DNA from 2 places in the Streptomyces sp. NPDC030222 genome. Region 1 is predicted to be linked to the other one. Evidence: riboswitches for the same ligand, from Rfam matches in the RefSeq annotation. Region 1 holds a riboswitch; the other holds the start of a gene.
The links. Region 1 has a riboswitch for guanidine ahead of ACZ4Z5_RS29325 (ACT domain-containing protein). Riboswitches for the same ligand answer to the same signal wherever they lie in the genome.

Region 1 (6,539 bases):
TCGGGGAAGTCGTGCAGGTCGATGTGGCCGGGATAGTCGCGCATATAGGAGGCGATGGCCTCCCTGCCCTCCAGGCGCCGGGGCCGGCCCGGGGGAGCGAACGGGAACTCCATGCTGCCGTCGTCGGCCCATAGCCCGACCCAGGCGGGAATGTTCTTGTCCAGCAGCAGTCGCAGGCTGTGGCGGTACAGATCTTCCGGTGGGGTGTCCGTGCGCATGAGTTACTCCCTCGCGTACCATGCGGACCAGCGGTCCGTTTCGATTAAAGATACGGACCGCCGGTCCGGATCGCAACTGGAGGAACCGTATGTCCGAGCGCAGGCCACGCAAGGACGCGGCCCGTAACCGGGCTGCCGTCTTCGCGGCCGCCGATGACCTCTTCACCCACTGCCAGAGTCCCGAAGAGGTCACCATGGCCGACATCGCAGCGGCGGCAGGCGTCGGAAAGGGAACGCTCTTCCGTGCCTTCGGCGATCGCACGGGGCTGATCCGCGCGTTGTACGAGGCGCGGCTCGAACCGATCAGGAAGGCCGTCGACGAGGGCCCGCCGCCGCTGGGGCCCGAGACCCCGCCGCTCAAGCGCGTACCGGCTTTGCTGGACGCCGTGCTGTGCTTCAAGCTCGACAACCGCCACCTCGCGCTGGCCCTGGAGCAGACCGGCGCGGCCAGCCCGTATCGGACGGAGCACTACGAGCGGTGGCATGCCCTTCTCCGTGATCTGCTGGCGCGGATTCCCGGGCAGGCCGAGAGCGACTTCACCGCCCACGTCCTGCTCGCGGCCACCCGAGCCGACCTCGTCGCCTACCTGGCCGGTGAAAAGAGCGTGCCCCGCGAGGACCTGCGGGAGCGACTCGCCGGCTTCACCGCCGGAGTCCTCGCTGCCCGCACCCGACAGGAGTCGGCGGCAGGCGACTGACCGGCGGTCGGGGGTGGCGAGGACGTGGTCGAGTCCGTCGGCCGGGGCGTGCGCGGGTCGACGTCGGCGACGTCGGCGTCGTGCGCGGCCTCTGGCGAACATCCGGTACGGGCAGGGCGCCATCACCGCCGCCGCGGCGCGTGCCTTGACGGGGCGACCGGATCGACGGAGCGGGCAGGTGCAGGAAGCTGATGGCAGGGATGCGGGCGGTGGCCTCCTGGCGTCGGCGACCGTGGGCAACGGCGTTTACCGGCCGGCACCGAGGGAAACCGCCCGACGGGCCGCAGGCGACGGTGCCCCTGTTTCCCGCGGCCACCCTCTTTCTTCTCAGCAGGAGAAGCCGGTCATGCGGGGGCGTGATGAACACGGAGAGCGAGAGCCTGACACCTGACGGCCCTGTCCGTCCTCCGGGCGAGCCTTCGACGGCCATGCGCCCCGAAGCCGGAACACCACCGCAGGGCGGGGAGACGGAGGTCAGCGCCGGACAGTCCGACCGGGAGGCGCTGCGGCACGTGAAGGAACGCCTCAAGGCCTCCTTCCCCGCGGCGGATCCCGCCACCATCGACACGCACGTGAGAACGGCGTACGAGACACTGCGCCACGCACGGGTCCGGACGTACGTGCCGATCCTGGTCGAACGCAGGGCCAGGAACGCCCTCGCCGCGCGCAGGACCCCGCACTGGGATGCGCGGGGGACGAAGTACCCGTCGCACCCGGGTGGCGGATCCGGTGTCGGCGAAGGCACATCGTGACGGCGGGTTCGGCAGCTGGCCGGAACCGCTCACCGGGACCATGATTCCCACGGGAACCACTCGGCGGCTGCCCGACGCCGGCCAAGGATGCGGCGATGAATCCGACACGCGAGGGTGGCGCGGCATTTCGCCGAGCTGTTCCCGCGCAGCGAGTTGCACCTGCTGACGCAGGCAGGCCACGGCGTCCAGGTCGACGAGCCGGAACGAGTGGCCGACCTCATCGCTACCGAGAAGCCGGCTCTCGGACCCGCCCAGTCCGGTAATGCCAGTTCCCCGGACCCTCACTGACTGTGAGTCAGATCCTCCAGGACGGCTAGCGCACGGGCGGCGCTGTCGTGGGGGACGAACAGGTGGTCGTGGTGGAAGCCGGCGATGACGTTGCAGCTGATAGTGGCCCGCGTCAGCGCCTCGGCGATGGCTGCGGTGAGGCCGACGGCGTCCAGGGCGGAGTGCACCCGCAAGGTGATCCAGGCGGCGACGTAGTCGTAGGCGAGACCGGTCCGGTCGGCATCCTGCCTCGGCAGGACAAGGGTGAGTCCTTCCTCCTCGGCGACGGTGGCGACGGGTCGGACGTCCGCGGGGACGCGACCGTCGGGGGCGACGGTGAAGACGTACTCTCCCGGGTTCAGCACGGGACGCATGCCGACGAGCAGCTTGTGCAGGTCCTTTTCCGCGGGCATGGGGGATCTCCTTCAGTGGTGGTGGGCGGTCTGCCGGACGCAGGCCGTTGTCAGGGAGGCGGATGCCGGGGCCGGGATCATTTCAGCGGTGCGCGGCGCCATGACGCCCGGCTGAGGGCGACCATCGTGCGGCTGGTGGACGGCCGGGGCGGGCGACAGGGCGCTGCGGGAGTGCGGCGCAGTGCCGGCCCCGGCCAGTGCGAAGACGGCCGGGGTGAGCGGGTAGCCGCTGATCCTTCGACGAGATCGATGACGTGCATGAGTAGCTGCGAGCCGTCTTTGCCTGGCCGGGTACGGCGTCGCTCTCGTCCGGGGCGGGCGCCGAGACGGCGTCGCCGCAGCCGATGATAGCCGCCGGATGCCGGATGCCGGATGCCGGATCGATTCGCGGTCCTCCCCGGCCTCGTCCTCGAAGCGGTCCGGGCCGGCTCGAGGCCCCGCCTGATGCCCTTGGCCGACGGCGGTGAGCCGGGCCGCTCCCTCGTCCCCGTCTTCGACGCGCTCGCCACCTGGTCCGATGCCCACCTCTCGCAGGTCACCTCGGCCCGCCGGGCCTACGACAGGGCGCGGGCGGAGGGCCGAGGAGCGGCCACGTTCCCAGGGGAGTCGTACGGCACCCGGGCAGGTCCGGCAGCGGCAGCGTCCTTGGCCGCTGTCCGGACCGTCCCGTGCAGCGGCCGAGTGGACCGCGACGGTCCGTGTCGACGAGGGTACGCTGTGTCGAGTCCGGAAACCCGGTTCCAAGCTGTCGCCCCTGACGCGACAGCCACGGACATGTCTTTCACGGCGCCGTCACCGCCGCCGCACCGCTCATGCGGCGCCGGTCACGATCGGTCGGACGGGGCCGGGAGCGTGGCGAGTTCATCCAGGACCCGGGCTGCCGGCGCCGGGTCGACGAGCCACTTCAGGTGGCTGCCCTCAAGAGTGCGGACGTCGTACGGGTTGTCCGGAGTCAGCTCGTCGCCCTCGCGGATCAGTCGGTCCTGCATGGCGAGCGGGATGCTGGTGTCGTCGGTCAGGCGGACGTAGGTCTTCGGGATGCGGCCCCAGGTTGCGGCCTGCGCCCGGTCGGCGGAGGTGCCGACGTCCAGGTTCTCGTCGGGCTGGAGAGTGTTCAGGAAGGTCAGGAACTCCTCGTCGGTGCCGTCGGCGAGGAAGGCCGCCTTGAACGCCGCGAGGGCGTCGGGGTCCGCGGTGCGGAAGTTGACGCGGAGCAGGCCGAGTTCGGCAGGGTTCCCGGCCATCGCCAAAGCCAGGGAGGCGGCGTCGACCGTGGCCATCTCCGGCTCGGCGTAGTAGTCGGCGACGTCGAGTTCGACCGGGCACCAGGCCGAGACGTACACGATGCGGTCGATCAGGTCCGGCCGGGCATTGGCGGCGGCCGTGGCCGTGACGCCGCCCCGGCTGTGGGCGACGAGGATCACGGGGCCGTTCCGCTTGGCCCGTTCCAGGATCCCTGTCAGGTGCGCGGCGTTGTCGGCGAGCGTGACACCCTTGATCGCGCCGGGCGCGGAGGCGAGCCCTTCGGGATCCTGCGGCGCCTGGTAGGCGCGGGTGTAGGTCGCCCCGAAGCCGTGGCCGGGCAGGTCGACGGCGACCGAACGGTGGCCGAGAAGGCCGAGTTCGGCCTGGAGGGGTGCGAAGGAGAAGGAGTTCGCGAAGGCTCCGTGAACCAGTACGAACGTGGGTTGCATCTGTCTGCTCACTTTCCTGACCCCGCGGCATCGGCGGCACACGCGTCGCCGGCCCCCGGCGCCGCGAGCCACCTCGCTGCGGAGGAACGGGCCGTCGTCCTGCGGCGCACCGTCCCCGCCGCAGGGACGTCCTCGTGCATGGCACACGCGCCGCGCGGACAAGCCCCGCAACTCGTGTGAAATGTATGGACAGTTGTCTGATGTCCGGTGGTTCACCCTACCCAGCGCGAGATCATCAGTACTACCGGTTCTGCTGTGACGTCCCCGGCAGCCGCGGTCCGGTGCTGCGCGCTGGAGGTGCTGCCCGGGTCCTCCTGCCGGCTCGGGGAGGCCGCTCAGCGCGCGGTGGCGTCGGCGAGGATCGCCTGAAGCCGTGCTCGGCACTCGGCGACGAAGGAGGGGAAGGTGTGCCAGTAGTACGAGATGCCGCTGACGCCCACCGCGATCGCCCAGGCGCGGGCGCGTGTCCAGGTCGGATCGTCGAGGTCCATGGTGTCCCAGTAGGCGTGTCGTGCCTGTGGCGGCAGGTCCCAGAGCGTGGAGTGCTCGGCGTCGGGAAAGCCGACCGAGAGTCCTCCGAAGTCGATGACCGCGTGGAACCTGCCGTCCCGTACCAGGAGGTTGGTCGGCTTGAGGTCGCCGTGGAGCCACACATGCGGTCCCGAGGGCTCGGGCAGTGCGAGCGCGGCTCGCCACAACTGCTCCAGAGCGTCGACGTCGAGCTCGGAACCCACCGTGGCCCGGCAGTCGTCGAGACACCTGCCGACCCACTGGTCACATGGCCCCAAGGCGCCTCCGCGGTACCAGCTGAGGCCATCCGCGCGGGTCGCTCCCATCAGGCCGATGCCGTGGAGTTCCCTGACGACCGCCGCCAGGTCGGCTCCGAAGGCTGCCCAGTCCCGGACCGTCTCCGGGCCGGCCTCGTCACCGTCGATCCAGCGGTAGACCGACCAGACGAGCGGGAAGGCGTCGGTGGGCGTCCCTGCGTGGACGGGCTCGGGAATCCGACACGGAAGAAGGGGCGCCAGGCGAGGAAGCCATTCCTGTTCCTTCCGCACGGCCCGTCCGTTGTCGGCGGTACGCGGAAGTCGCACGAGCAGGTCGTCGCCCAGCCGGTACATGGTGTTGTCGGTGCCCGCACCCGCGGGCGACAACGACAGGTCGGCCCACTCCGGGCACTGTGCCCCCAGCAGCGACCGGACCAGCGTCTCGTCGACGGGGATCTCGTTCTCGTGAAGCGTCACATCGGAAGTCTCGCCACTGGACGGCCGGGCGGCCACCGACTTTTCCCGGCCCTGGTCCAGCCCGACGCCGCGGAAGGTCTGTCGGCGGGGGACCTGTCGGCGGGGACCACCGCGCCGTGCCGCGCGTGGTGCCTTCGTGCCGGCGGCAGCACGGGTGAGCGTACGGCTTCAGGCCGCCGGCCGGTCGTCGAGTGGATGGCGGCGCCGACGGGCCGAGTGCGTGAGGGACGGCGCGCGCCAGGCTCCGTCCGGCTGGTAGAGGTTGGTCCCGGGCGCCACGATCTCGTCGATCCTGTCCAGGACGGCGTCGTCGAGGACGAGGGACGACCCCTTGAGCGTGTCGTGGAGCTGCTCGTACGTACGCGGCCCGATGATCACCGAGGTGACGGCCGGATGCGCCAGCGGGAAGGCCAGCGCCAGTTCCGGCAGGGTGCAGCCGAGTCCGTCCGCGACCGCCACGAGCTCCTCGACGGCCTCCAGTTTTGCCGCGTTGCCGGGCAGACCCGGGTCGAAGCGCGCCGGGTCGAGCGCGGCGCGACCGGTGCCGAGATCGACCGGCTGCCCCTTGCGGTAGCGCCCGGTGAGGAAGCCCGATGCGAGCGGACTCCAGGTCAGTGCACCCATCCCGAGCCGCTGCACGACAGGCAGCACATGTGCCTCGACGCCCCGGGCGAGCAGCGAGTACGGCGGCTGCTCGGTGTGGAATCGCCGGAGCCCTCGGCGTTCGGCGACATGGTGTGCTTCGACGATCTCCTCGGCGGGAAAGGTCGAGCACCCGAATGCCCGGATCTTGCCTTCCCGCACCAGATCACCCAGCACCGAGAGGGTCTCCTCGATGTCGGTGGTGTGGTCCGGACGGTGCACCTGGTACAGATCGATCCAGTCCGTGCCCAGCCGTCGCAGGCTCTCCTCCACCTCCCGGACGATCCAGCGCCGTGAGTTGCCACCCCGGTTGCGGCCCTCGCCCATCGGGAAGTGGACTTTGGTCGCGAGTACGACGTCGTCCCGGCGGCGCTGCAGGGCCTTGCCGACGATGGTCTCCGACTCGCCCGCGGAGTACATGTCGGCGGTGTCGACGAAGTTGATGCCGTGGTCGAGCGCGGCATGGATGATCCGTACGCAGTCGTCGTGATCCGGATTGCCGACCGTGCCGAACATCATGGCCCCGAGACAGTAGGTACTGACTTCCATGCCCGTGCCGCCGAGGACGCGATAGCGCATGATGAAACCCCTTGATGGTAAACGGATTCGGC
Region 2 (6,539 bases), on a different contig from region 1:
AAGGTGATGTCGAAGCTCGACCGGAAGAACAACAAGGTCGACCGGTACGTCCGCGTGGGCGGCGCCTCCATCGAGCCTTCGAGCGGCAAGGTCGTCGCGATCTACGGCGGCATCGACTACACCAAGCAGTACGTCAGCAACGCCACGCGTCACGACTACCAGGTCGGCTCCACCTTCAAGCCGTTCGTCTTCACCTCGGCGACGGAGAACCGGTCCACCACCCAGGACGGCCGGAAGATCACCCCGAACACGGTCTACAACGGCAACAGCGGCATCCAGATCCAGGGCCCGAACGGCGCGGTCGGCTACTCGCCCAACAATCAGGACCACGTCAGCTACGGCCCCGTCACCGTCCGCAAGGCCACCGACAGATCCGTCAACTCCGTCTACGCGCAGATGGCCGTGGACGTCGGCCCCGAGCGGGTCAAGGACACCGCGCTCGCCCTGGGCCTGCCCGAGTCCACGCCCGAGCTGAGCCCCAGCCCGTCCATCGCCCTCGGTGTCGCCCATGCGAGCGTCCTCGAGATGACGGACGCGTACGCGACGCTGGCCAACCACGGCAAGCGTGGCGGGTACACCCTCGTCGAAAAGGTCACCAAGAAGGGCGAGGATCTCGAACTGCCCGAGCGCGAGTTCAAGCAGACCATCAGCCGCGGCGCCGCGGACACCACGACCGCGGTCCTGCAGAGCGTGGTCCAGCAGGGCTCCGGTGTCGAGGCGCAGGCGGCCGGCCGCCCGGCGGCCGGCAAGACCGGCACCGCGGAGAACGACAAGGCCGCCTGGTTCGCGGGCTACACCCCGAACCTCGCCACGGTCGTCTCGATGATGGGCGCCGACCCCGACACCGGCCAGCACAAGTCCCTCTACGGGGCACTCGGCCTGTCCCGCGTCAGCGGCAGCGGCGCCCCCGCGAAGATCTGGGCCCAGTACACCAAGAACGCGCTCGAAGGCGTCGACGCCGAGGACTTCGACCTGGAGACGGAGAGCGCCGTCGGTGGCGACGAGCCCGCGGCACCGTCCGACACCGACCAGCCCGGCGACGGCGGCACCGAAGGGGCCGGCACCACCACCCCCGGCAACGGCGGAGGCGACAACGGAGGGGCGGGCCAGGGCGGCGCCGACGGTGGCAGCGCGAACGGCGGCACCCCGGGCGGTGGCAGCACTCCGGGCGGCAGCGCTCCGGGCGGCGGAGCCCAGGGCGGTGGAGCGGCCGACGGAGGCGGCGGTACTCCCGGCGGGGGCAGCCCCGCAGGCGGTGTCGACGGCGGCGCCGACGGCGGCGGAGGCAGCCCTGCGGGCGGTGTCGACGGCGGCGCCGACGGCGGCGGAGGCAGCCCCGCGGGCGGTGTCGACGGCGGCGCCGACGGCGGGGGCAGCCCCGCGGGCGGTGTCGACGGCGGTGCCACGGCGGCTCCGAACGGGACGCCCCTCCGCCGTCAGTGACCCGAGGTCGCCTTGAGACCCATCACGGCGACCAGCAGCAGGCACACGAAGAAGATCCGGGCGGCGGTCATCGGCTCACCGAGCACCACCATGCCGACGACCGCCGCCCCGGCCGCGCCGATCCCGACCCACACGCCGTACGCCGTACCGATCGGCAGGGTCTGCGCGGCCCGGGACAGCAGCAGCATGCTCGCGACGATGCCCGCGGCGGTCAGAACACTGGGCCAGGGCCTGGTGAAACCCTCGGTGTATTTCATCCCGACGGACCAGCCGACCTCCAGCAGACCGGCCACGATCAGCAGAACCCACGCCATGACGGCACCTCCGGAACGAAACGCGGTACGGAATCGGGGTGCGTCGTCTTTGCATCAACCCGGTACGGCGCGTCTCGTCGGGGTCCCTCAAAGGTAGCAAGGCACAGAGAAGGGGCTGGTGACCGTGGTCACCAGCCCTTGTGCGTTCCGGGGCGCCGTGGTCCCGGTGCGTTCCGGGGCGCTGTTTACAGGTGGAGGCGTTACAGGTGGAGGCGTTACAGGTAGAGGCCCGTCGAGTCCTCGGAGCCCTCGAACCGGTCCGCGGCCACCGCGTGCAGATCGCGCTCCCGCATCAGCACGTAGGCCACACCGCGGACCTCGACCTCGGCCCGGTCCTCCGGGTCGTACAGCACCCGGTCGCCCGGCTCCACCGTACGTACGTTCTGCCCGACCGCGACCACCTCGGCCCAGGCCAGCCGCTTGCCCACGGCGGCGGTCGCGGGGATCAGGATGCCGCCGCCGGAACGCCGCTCCCCCTCGGGGGTGTCCGAGCGCACAAGCACGCGGTCGTGCAGCATCCGGATGGGCAGCTTGTCGTGGTGGGTGGTAATCGCGCTCACCCCTCGAACCTACCTGTCCGAGGCCGTCCCGTCCGCCGGAGGGGTCAGGGAACGGGTCAGCCGTGCCGCTTCTTCCCCGTGAACAGCAGCAGTCCCACCACTCCCACGGCGACCAGCGCCACGGGCACGACACGCTCCATCCGGGGCGCCCCGTCCTCGTGCATCAGCTTCGCCTTGACGTCGGACACCGTGCGGCTCACCGCCGCGCACGCCCGGCCGGCCGTGCGGTCGATCGACGAGGCGACCCGGGCCTTGGCGTCACCGACGATCGTGCTCGGGTGCAGCCGTACCCCGATCTCGTCCAGCGTCTCGGCGAGCTGGCTACGCCTGCGGACGATGTCCGCCTCGATCTGCGCAGGGGTCCTGGCATCCGACACCGCGCTGCCTCCGTGGTCGTCTCGGGTACTGATGGTGAACAGTGTGTCAGCTTGCCTGCCGGAGCACTCCCCGGCACCCCCGCCCGCTCGATTACGCTCGGGACCGCACCTGCTTCCCGTACGAGGAGACCTTGATGAGCGAGCGACTCCAGCCCGGCGACACCGCCCCCGCGTTCACCCTGCCCGACGCCGACGGCAACGACGTCTCGCTCGCGGACCATCTGGGCCGGAAGGTCATCGTCTACTTCTACCCGGCCGCGCTCACCCCGGGCTGCACCAAGCAGGCCTGTGACTTCACGGACAACCTCGGCGTCCTGGCGACCGCAGGCTACGACGTCATCGGCGTCTCCCCCGACAAGCCCGAGAAGCTCGCGAAGTTCCGCGAGAAGGAGGACCTCAAGGTCACCCTGGTCGGCGACCCCTCCAAGGCCGTGCTGGAGGCCTACGGCGCCTTCGGCGAGAAGAAGCTCTACGGCAAGACCGTCACGGGCGTCATCCGCTCCACGGTGATCGTGGACGAGGAGGGCAAGGTCGAGCGCGCCCTCTACAACGTCAAGGCCACCGGCCACGTAGCGAAGATCATCAAGGACCTGGGCATCTGAGGCCTCGGCCGGCGCCGATCACCAGTACCATGACGGACGTTGGGCGGCCGTGGTGGAACTGGCAGTCACGCTGGGTTTAGGTCCCAGTGGGGTAACACCCGTGGGGGTTCGAGTCCCCCCGGCCGCACTCGGGCGAAGGGCCGCCTCCGAGCACATCGGGGGCGGCCCTTCGGCGCGTACGGCGTCGTCGGCGCGTCAGCCCAGCAGTTCCCGCACCACCGGCACCAGCGCCCTGAAGGCCTTGCCGCGGTGGCTGATCGCGTTCTTCTCCTCCGGGCTCAGCTCCGCACAGGTGCGGGTGTCGCCCTCGGGCTGGAGGACCGGGTCGTAGCCGAAGCCGTTCGTGCCCACCGGGGCGTGGCGGAGGGTGCCGAGGAGGCGGCCCTCGACGACGCGGTGGGTGCCGTCCGGGAGCGCCAGCGCGGCGGCACACGTGAAGTGGGCGCCGCGGTGGGCGTCGTCGATGTCGGCCAGCTGGGCGAGCAGGAGCTCGAGGTTGGCCTTGTCGCCCCCGTGGCCGCCGGCCCAGCGGGCGGAGAAGATGCCGGGGGCTCCGCCCAGGACGTCGACGCACAGGCCCGAGTCGTCGGCGACGGCCGGGAGGCCGGTCGCGGCGGCGAGGGCATGGGCCTTGAGCAGGGCGTTCTCCGCGAAGGTGACGCCGGTCTCCTTGACGTCGGGGATGTCGGGGTAGGCGTCCGCGCCGACGAGTTCGTGGGTGAGCCCGGCGTCGGCGAGGATCGCACGGAGTTCGGTGACCTTGTCGGCGTTGCGGGTCGCGAGGATGAGGCGGGTCATGACGTCCAGTATCGGGGTGGTCAGGGGGTGCAGACCTTGCCGATCTCGGTGGCCGCGTTGGTGACGGGGGCGATGTCCGGGGTGTTGTCGCCGTTCTTGATGGCGGTGCGGACGTTCTCGACGCCCTTGGCGAGGTCGTCGACGGCCTTGCCGAGGTCGGCGTTGTCCGTCTTGTCCTTGAGGCTCGCCAGTTCCTTGTCGATGTCGTCGAGGGCCTGGTTGGCCTGGAGCGGGTCGTCGGCGACGGTGGTGACGGCCTTCTGCAGATTGTCGACGCTCGTGGCTATGGCGTCCGCGGTCTGGACGCAGTCCAACGCCTTGTCGAGGGCGCCGCAGCCGGTGGCCAGCGGCACTGCCAGCGCTGCGGCGGAGACGGCGAGAACGATGCGGCTGCGTGCGGACATGGGGGGTTCCTCCCGGTGCGGTCTCGGATGTGCGGACGGGCGCACGGTTCGAACCGTGCGCCCGCGCAGGTGAGGACGCCGCCAGGGGCGTCCGTGGTTGCTACTGCCGGATGGCGAGGATCTCGCGCTGGATCGCGGCGAGTTGGTCGCAGCCCGCGGTGGCGAGGTCGAGGAGCGCGTTGAGCTCCTTGCGGTCGAAGGGTTCCGCCTCGGCGGTTCCCTGGACCTCGACGAAGCGGCCGTCCCCGGTGCAGACGACGTTCATGTCGGTGTCGGCGCGTACGTCTTCCTCGTAGCAGAGGTCGAGGAGCGGGGTGCCGCCGACGATACCGACGGAGACGGCGCTGACGGTGCCGGTGAGCGGCTTGCGGCCGGCCTTGACGAGCTTCTTGCCCTGGGCCCAGGTGACGGCGTCGGCGAGCGCGACGAAGGCGCCCGTGACGGCGGCGGTACGGGTGCCGCCGTCGGCCTGGAGGACGTCGCAGTCGAGGACGATGGTGTTCTCGCCGAGGGCCTTGTAGTCGACGACGGCGCGCAGGGAGCGGCCGATGAGGCGGGAGATCTCGTGGGTGCGGCCGCCGATCCTGCCGCGGACGGACTCGCGGTCGCCGCGGGTGTTGGTGGAGCGGGGCAGCATGGAGTACTCGGCGGTGACCCAGCCTTCGCCGCTGCCCTTGCGCCAGCGGGGCACACCTTCGGTGACGGAGGCGGTGCAGAGGACTTTGGTGTCGCCGAAGGAGATGAGCACGGAGCCCTCGGCGTGCTTGCTCCATCCCCGTTCGATTTTGACGGGGCGGAGCTGTTCGGGGGTGCGGCCGTCGATGCGAGACATGAGGTCGAGCCTAGCCCGAGCTGCACGAAGGGCCCGCTCCGGTACGGAAACGGGCCCGTTCGAGTGGAGTTCCGGCAGCCGGCGCCCCGGGCCGAGCCGGGCCGTCAGCGGCACATATCGCGCTGTCCGCGGCACACTTCGTGCCCTCGGCTCACGCCATGGGTGCGGCTCACCTCATGCCCTCGGCTCACACACCATGGGCGCGGCTCACCTCAGGTGAACGGCTCACACCATGGATACGGCTCACATCATGTCTTCGATGTCGGCGGCGATGGGGTCCGCGTCGGTCCCGATGACAACCTGGATGGCGGTGCCCATCTTGACGACGCCGTGGGCCCCGGCGGCCTTCAGTGCGGCCTCGTCGACCTTGCCGGGGTCGACGACCTCGGTACGGAGGCGGGTGATGCAGCCCTCGACCTCTTCGATGTTGTCGATCCCGCCGAGTCCGGCGACGATCTTCTCAGCCTTGCTGGCCATGCCTTCTCCCTAGTCCTCGAAAGAGTCGCAGCCAAAGACTGCAGCCTCGGCCCACAACAGGTCCGTTTCGTCACGGTAACGCACGTTTGGCCCATCCTCACAGGCGAGTTACCGCCTTCTATCGAATGATGACCATGACGCACGCGACCGCGCCAGGACTGGTCTACACCAGTTTCGGACAACCGCCAAACCGTGCCCGTCACGGGAGCTACGGAGCTACGGGAGGACCCGCCCATGAGCGCCGACAGCATGGCCGTCCGGCCGGAAGCCCCGCAGCGGAGCTGGTGGAACGGGCTCTTCCAGGGCCTGCAGAAGATCGGCCGCAGCCTGCAACTCCCCGTGGCGGTCCTGCCGGCCGCCGGTCTGCTGGTCAGCCTGGGCACGCTCTTCGGCTCCTACCTCCACGGCTCGTTCTGGGACAGGGCCGCCAAGGTCTTCCTGAACGGCGGGACCGCCATCCTCGACGGCTCGTTCGGCCTGCCGCTGCTGTTCTGCATCGGGGTCGCCATCGGCTTCGCGAAGAAGGCCGACGGCTCGACCGCGCTCGCCGCGGTCGCCGGGTTCCTCGTCTACCACAAGGTCCTGGAGGCGTTCCCGGTCGGCGGCTCGGTGACCGAGGCGAGACCGGAGGGCGTGCCACAGAACCCCGGCGTGCTGGGCGGCATCCTGATCGGCCTGCTGACGGCGGTCGTCTGGCAGCGCTACCACCGCACCAGACTGGTGGACTGGCTG

Region 2: linked by a shared signal. The riboswitch ahead of ACZ4Z5_RS28930 (DMT family transporter) and the one ahead of ACZ4Z5_RS29325 (ACT domain-containing protein) in region 1 are both predicted to bind guanidine.

What each region holds. Positions count from the first base shown of each region.
Region 1 is NZ_JBVICA010000026.1:71,406-77,944, forward strand. Features, by position in the region: gene ACZ4Z5_RS29310 (nuclear transport factor 2 family protein) at 1-218, opposite strand, end outside; gene ACZ4Z5_RS29315 (TetR/AcrR family transcriptional regulator) at 308-916, shown strand; gene ACZ4Z5_RS29320 (three-helix bundle dimerization domain-containing protein) at 1,345-1,668, shown strand; gene ACZ4Z5_RS29325 (ACT domain-containing protein) at 1,950-2,348, opposite strand; guanidine-III (ykkC-III) riboswitch at 2,616-2,676, opposite strand; gene ACZ4Z5_RS29330 (alpha/beta fold hydrolase) at 3,173-4,042, opposite strand; gene ACZ4Z5_RS29335 (aminoglycoside phosphotransferase family protein) at 4,378-5,286, opposite strand; gene ACZ4Z5_RS29340 (aldo/keto reductase) at 5,455-6,507, opposite strand.
Region 2 is NZ_JBVICA010000025.1:104,750-111,288, reverse strand. Features, by position in the region: gene ACZ4Z5_RS28935 (transglycosylase domain-containing protein) at 1-1,443, shown strand, start outside; gene ACZ4Z5_RS28930 (DMT family transporter) at 1,437-1,757, opposite strand; guanidine-III (ykkC-III) riboswitch at 1,795-1,856, opposite strand; gene ACZ4Z5_RS28925 (GroES family chaperonin) at 1,973-2,275, opposite strand; gene ACZ4Z5_RS28920 (DUF3618 domain-containing protein) at 2,374-2,694, opposite strand; gene bcp (thioredoxin-dependent thiol peroxidase) at 2,829-3,296, shown strand; tRNA gene ACZ4Z5_RS28910 (tRNA-Leu) at 3,340-3,423, shown strand; gene rdgB (RdgB/HAM1 family non-canonical purine NTP pyrophosphatase) at 3,492-4,094, opposite strand; gene ACZ4Z5_RS28900 (hypothetical protein) at 4,115-4,498, opposite strand; gene rph (ribonuclease PH) at 4,599-5,330, opposite strand; gene ACZ4Z5_RS28890 (PTS sugar transporter subunit IIB) at 5,574-5,807, opposite strand; gene ACZ4Z5_RS28885 (PTS transporter subunit EIIC) at 6,042-6,539, shown strand, end outside.